2 regions of the Enterococcus sp. AMC1623 genome follow, and region 2 is predicted to be linked to the other one. Evidence: a T-box and tRNA genes for the amino acid it is inferred to sense, from the RefSeq annotation. Region 2 holds a T-box; the other holds one or more tRNA genes.

Region 1 (3,430 bases), 1.2 Mb from region 2:
TTTGACCCAAGAAGTGAACCGTCGTTTGGTTGGACGCTCGATTGCTGAAAATAGTTATATTTTAATCAGTAGCAAAGAGAAGAAAGAAAAAATTGAACGTTTCCAAATGAATCAAGAACAATTACAACTTGTATAAACTTACGACAGAGCGCAGACATCTTGTTTGCCTCTGTTTTTTAGGATTAGAGCTGTTGAAGCATGGATATTTATGTTATCATAAAAAAAAACCGTGATAAAAGGAATGAAAGTAATGGCACAATATGAAGAAATTAAACGAAAGCATGCACGTTTTCCAGCTTATTCAGATGAGGCAGGCGTAAAATTGCAGCCTAAGAATAAACGACCTACTTTTAAAAGTGATGATAATTGGATTCTTACAGAAGCAGCGAAGCATTCACACACAGTTTCTGTTGAAAATAATGAAGAACGTTCATTACGTCGTTCACCTCGGGTAAGTCAGGAAAAAGCAGGACAGAGCATTCGTCAACGTGATGAATTAAGTAGGCATCGTCAGAATTTACCCAACTATAATAAAAAGTATCAGCCCGAAGTAACACCAACAGGGAAAAAGCGTTTGTTTGGAGATACAGTTGCGCACAGTACGTATCAGGTGACAGAAAAAAGAGCAGAAACGGTCACGCGTCCATCGATTAACAAAGAAACGACTGAAAAATCGCCATTTGTTCCTAAATATATTCCTACATCAATTATTCAAGACGAATATGCACCTGCAATTTCTGAAGAGGATTTGATGAATTCTATGAAAAAAGACGAGTATCTCTTATTTGATACAGAACCTGCTGCGTATCAAACTCGCAAAGATACCGATCCTGCTGTTCGTAAATTCAATTCCAATTCTTCTGTCAAAATGACTCGCAGTCAATATCGTGCAAATTCAAAGAAAAAGTAGAAAAAATAAGGAAATCTATTTGCATTCATAAAGTATTCGTGTTAAACTACGTAAGTAATACTTTTTGATATGTAACTATAATATGTTTATCTTTATAAAAAATGATACGCACTTCTATTTGCACTTCACTCGTTATTACAAAATAAACACATATGATGTGTAATTTGGAGGTACGTTATGAATAACGGTACAGTAAAATGGTTTAACTCAGATAAAGGTTTTGGCTTTATCACAGCAGAAAATGGAACAGATGTGTTTGCACACTTCTCAGCTATCCAAGGCGAAGGTTTCAAAACTTTAGAAGAAGGTCAAGCAGTAACTTTTGATATTGAAGAAGGTCAACGTGGACCTCAAGCAACAAACATCGTTAAAGGTTAATTATCAAGTCAGCTATCGTTCAGATAGTTGACTTTTTTTGTTTCTAAAAATAAAAAAACTAGCATTGTTACACTAGTTTTCATGAAGAGAGAATAAAGTTATTTATTCTGATAAATTTTTAAAATAGTGTAATTGCCATTTTTGAGTTTGCAAGGCAGTTTGATTTAAATTATGGCACCACACTGGGTAAAATCTCATGGCCATTTTACCATTTTGGTTTGCTGTAGATAAAATCTGTTTTTCTACAGCAATTTCTTTTGGAATAGTAAAAATTCCTTTTTTATTTTCATCATCGATTACTACTGCTAACAGCTCTGGACTATCCTCTGCTTTAAAAGGTGTATTGTTTGCTTGTGCATCCTTTTCCCAAAACGCCACAAAATAGCCTGCTTTTTTTGATGTCTTCTTTGCCAGACGGGTTCTTATGATGATATCCTTTGTTTTTGAGTAGAAGAGACAGCCTTCATACGCTGAATTTTGTTGTTCTAAAGAATAAATTTCAATGTTTCCAAATACTTTTTGTAATATATCAGTTGATTTCATTGAAATATCTCCTTAATTCTCATAAGTTATTTATGGACTTGTTATTAGGATAAGACGAATGTTTATTTTTTACAGGAAGGAAACATCGATAAATATAAAAAAACATCACTATTCCTAGTGATGACAAAATGCGGACGATGGGACTTGAACCCACACGAGCATACGCTCACATGACCCTCAATCATGCTTGTCTGCCATTCCAACACGTCCGCAGTAACAGTTAAAATCTTACTTTTTATTTGGATATTTGTCAATACTACAATTCTTACTTTTTTAGTAAAAATGAATAATAATACTTCCCGTTTTTTCAGAAAATTTGCTATAATAGGTACACTGAAAAAAAGTTCTATGGAAGACGCAGCAATACAGTTCAATATACATTATGTATATTTATGAAAAGAGGGTTCTACTATGAGAAATTTTGAAAAATCTAGCAAACTTGAAGGTGTTAGTTATGACGTGCGTGGGCCTGTGTTAGAAGAAGCAGATCGCATGCAAGAAGAAGGAATCAGTATTTTAAAATTAAATACAGGGAATCCTGCAACATTTGGGTTTGAAGCTCCAAACGAAATTATTCGTGACTTGATTATGAACGTGAGAGAATCAGAAGGGTATTCTGATTCAAAAGGCATTTTTTCAGCACGTAAAGCTATCGAACAATATTGTCAATTGAAAAATTTCCCCAATGTGACTATTAATGATATTTATACTGGAAATGGTGTCAGTGAGTTAATTACAATGTCAATGCAAGGTTTATGTGATAATGGGGATGAAATTTTAGTACCAATGCCTGATTATCCCTTATGGACAGCTTCTATTTCATTAGCTGGTGGCAAACCTGTCCATTATATCTGTGATGAAGAGAGTGAATGGAATCCTGATGTAGCGGATATTCGTTCAAAAATCACTTCTAAAACAAAAGCAATTGTTTTAATCAATCCTAATAATCCTACTGGAGCGGTTTATCCAAAAGAAATTTTAGAACAAATTGTTGAAATTGCCCGTGAATTTGATTTAATTATTTTCTCTGATGAAATTTACGACCGTCTATTGATGGATGGTCATCAACATATTCCTATTGCTACGCTAGCTCCAGATCGTCCAGTCGTAACATTTAGTGGCTTATCTAAATCTCACCGTGTGGCAGGGTTCCGTGTTGGTTGGATGGTTCTTAGTGGAGATAAAAGACATATTAAAGATTATGTTGAAGGCTTAAATATGTTATCTTCGATGCGTTTATGTTCAAATGTGTTGTCACAACAAATTGTTCAAACGGCATTAGGTGGTTATCAAAGTATCGATAAATTATTATTGCCAGGTGGACGTATTTATGAACAACGTGAGTTTATCCATAAAGCAATTAATGATATTCCAGGATTATCTGCTGTGAAACCAAAAGCTGCTTTTTATATGTTCCCTAAAATCGATACGAAACGCTTTAACATTTTAGATGATGAAAAATTTGTTTTAGACTTTCTTCATGAGCATCATATATTGATGGTGCATGGTGGTGGATTTAATTGGCAACAGCCGGATCATTTTAGAATTGTCTATTTGCCAAATGTGGAAGAATTAAAACTAACTGCAGATAAAATGCAT
Region 2 (3,430 bases):
TTGCTTCTAGCTCTTCACGGCTCGCTTCTGCTGGAACATTCACTTTAGCACGAACTTTACCGTTTACTTGTAAGACAATTTCAACTTCCTCTTCAACTAACGCTGCTTCATCGTAAGTTGGCCATGCAATATAAGAAATAGCTTCTGTATTTCCTAAAATTGACCACAATTCTTCACCTAAATGTGGTGCAATTGGTGCAAGTAATTGGACAAATCCTTCGACATACTCATAAGGAAGTGCATCGGCTTTATAGGCTTCATTCACAAAGACCATCATTTGAGAAATAGCCGTATTGAAATGCAAATGTTCAAAGTCTTCCGTAACCTTTTTAACGGTTTGATTGTACACTTTTGTTAATTTACCATCATTGAAAGTGGTAATTCGATCACGCATTTTACCGTTTTCGTCCACGATTAAACGCCATACACGGTCAAGGAATTTACGGCTACCTTCTAAGCCATTTTCACTCCAAGCGATTGATGCATCCAATGGTCCCATAAACATTTCATATAAACGTAATGTATCAGCACCATATTGCGCCACTACATCATCAGGGTTTACTACGTTTCCACGTGATTTAGACATTTTTTCATTGTTTGAACCTAAAATCATTCCTTGATTATATAACTTTTGGAATGGTTCTTTGGTTGGCACTACGCCTAAATCATATAAGAATTTATGCCAGAAACGAGCATACAATAAATGCAAGACTGCATGCTCTGCCCCGCCGATATAAATATCAACTGGTAACCAGCGTTCCAATTTTTCATAGTTAGCTAGTTCATTTTTATTATGCGGATCGATAAAACGTAAGAAATACCATGAGCTACCAGCCCATTGTGGCATTGTATTGGTTTCACGACGACCTTTTTTACCAGTTTCAGGATCGATAACATTTACCCAGTCATCAATATTTGCCAATGGAGATTCTCCAGTTCCACTTGGACGAATATCCTCCGTTTTTGGTAGACGTAATGGTAATTCTGATTCAGGTACAGTTGTTGTTGTGCCATCTTCCCAATGAATGACTGGAATCGGTTCACCCCAATAACGTTGACGAGAGAATAACCAGTCACGTAGACGGTAGCTAACTTCTTGTTTTCCCACACCGTTTTCTTCCAACCATGCTACCATTTTGGCAATCGCATCTTCTTTATTCATGCCATCTAGAAAATCAGAATTGATATGCAAACCATCTTCAGTGAATGCTGCTACTTCTACATTGCCACCTTCAAGGACAGGGATGATTTCCAAATCAAACGTTTTGGCAAATTCATAGTCACGCTCATCATGCGCAGGTACAGCCATAATGGCACCTGTTCCGTAAGTTGCCAGAACATAGTCAGCAATCCAAATTGGAATTTCTTTACCATTGACTGGATTAATCGCATATGCTCCAGTGAACACACCAGTTTTTTCTTTGGCTAAATCTGTACGGTTCAAGTCTGATTTTTTTGAAGCTTCTTCAACATACGCATCAATGGCTGCTTTTTGTTCAGGAGTTGTAATTTCTTTCACTAACTCTAATTCTGGAGCTAATACAGCATAGGTTGCTCCAAATAAAGTATCCGGACGCGTAGTGAAAACCGTAAAGTCTTTCTCTGTTCCTGCCACCTTGAAAGTGACATTCGCACCGACTGAACGTCCAATCCAATTACGCTGCATGTCTTTAATGCTTTCTGGCCAATCTAGTTCTTCTAAATCATCCAATAAACGATCTGCATACGCAGTAATTTTTAACATCCATTGACGCATGGGTTTACGGACAACATCGTAGCCGCCACGTTCACTTTTCCCATCAATAACTTCTTCATTCGCAATAACTGTTCCTAATTCTGGCACCCAGTTTACCGCTACTTCAGCTTCATACGCCAAGCCTTTTTCATATAACTTTGTAAAAATCCATTGGGTCCATTTGTAGTAATCTGGATCAGTGGTATTAATTTCACGATTCCAGTCATAACTAAAACCTAAAGAATTGATTTGGCGACGGAATGTTTCGATATTTTTCTTTGTAAATTCAGCGGGATCATTTCCTGTATCTAACGCATATTGTTCTGCTGGTAAACCAAATGCATCCCACCCCATTGGATGTAACACATTGTAGCCTTGACTACGTTTAAAACGTGCTAAAATATCTGTTGCTGTATACCCTTCTGGATGCCCAACATGTAGTCCTTGACCAGACGGATACGGGAACATATCTAAAGCATAAAATTTTGGTTTACCTGTTTCATCATGCGTGTTAAAGGTATTGTTTTTTGCCCAATACTTTTGCCATTTTTTTTCAATTTCTTTGTGATTATAATTCACTACTTGACTCCTCCTTAATAAAATAAAAAGCCCTATAAGAAGCACAAAAAAGCCTCTTATAGGACGTAATTGACGTGGTACCACCTATATTTGTTGGACATGCTCCAACCTCAAACGTTGTAACGGTCGTCACCGTATTTTCTCTACACACTTTTTGTAAAGCTTTAAGAAAATCATACACTCAAAGGCGAGTTCAACGGGTCTTTTGTACATTCCCACCAACCATGTACTCTCTAACAAAAAGGACACCACCTACTACTCCTTTTCAAACGCGCATAAGTCATTATTGAGTTCATACTATCAAAAAAGTGACTTGAATTCAATTTATTTCTTTTTATTTTTCTGGGTTTCTTGAAAATCAATGAAATATTTTTTCAAGTTTGTTAAAAAGGCTTCACCTATTCCTGATATTCTGCGACTTTTCTTTTTAATCATGACCATTTTATTTTCGGGTGAGTTCGCTAAAGGAATTAAAACAATCCCTTGACTACGTGGATCCTCCACTAAACCAGAACCTGAACCATACGCATCTGTCCGCTGTAAAATCCCAGTGAGTGTCGCTCGGTCACTCGTATGAATTACCTGGGTAATTCCTGGGAAATCAATTAAATCTTCAGCAAAATAGGTATAATTATTTGTTTCTTGTGTAAAACGAACTTGCGAATAATCATGTAAATCTGATAATTCAATCACTGATTTAGTCGCTAACGGATGACCTTCTCTCATAAAGATATGCGTCTGGAAAGTAGTTAAAATCTCATACTCTAATTCGCCGTTTTCTAACAATCGACTTAAACCAGCTTGATTGGAATCATTAAATAATAAAATACCAAATTCACTTCGATACTGCTCTACATCTTTAATGACATTTAAAGTAGTACTTTCGAAAATTCGAAAATCATTATAATCTGGAAAATCTTGAATTAATTGACTAATCATAATCGATAGAAAATCATAATGTTGACTAGAAATAGAAAAATGTTTTTCGTTCTCTTCATTTGCTAAGTAACGATTTTCTAATAACTCAACTTGAGCCAAAATTGGCTGTGTGTATTGAAAGAAATCCATCCCTTCAGAGGTCAATGAGGCTCCTTGTCTGGTGCGTTCAAAGAGTTG

What was found. The T-box of region 2 lies ahead of leuS (leucine--tRNA ligase). A T-box ahead of a tRNA ligase gene usually reads a tRNA of that ligase, here a tRNA-Leu.
Region 1: it has a tRNA-Leu gene. The T-box ahead of leuS (leucine--tRNA ligase) is inferred to sense a tRNA for this amino acid. The anticodon was not compared.

What each region holds. Positions count from the first base shown of each region.
Region 1 is NZ_CM177096.1:1,090,459-1,093,888, reverse strand. Features, by position in the region: gene AC4BC7_RS05455 (glycoside hydrolase family 13 protein) at 1-136, shown strand, start outside; gene AC4BC7_RS05450 (hypothetical protein) at 251-910, shown strand; gene AC4BC7_RS05445 (cold-shock protein) at 1,088-1,288, shown strand; gene AC4BC7_RS05440 (MepB family protein) at 1,391-1,831, opposite strand; tRNA gene AC4BC7_RS05435 (tRNA-Leu) at 1,961-2,043, opposite strand; gene AC4BC7_RS05430 (pyridoxal phosphate-dependent aminotransferase) at 2,243-3,430, shown strand, end outside.
Region 2 is NZ_CM177096.1:2,282,503-2,285,932, forward strand. Features, by position in the region: gene leuS (leucine--tRNA ligase) at 1-2,314, opposite strand, end outside; T-box leader at 2,371-2,593, opposite strand; gene AC4BC7_RS11080 (LysR family transcriptional regulator) at 2,639-3,430, opposite strand, start outside.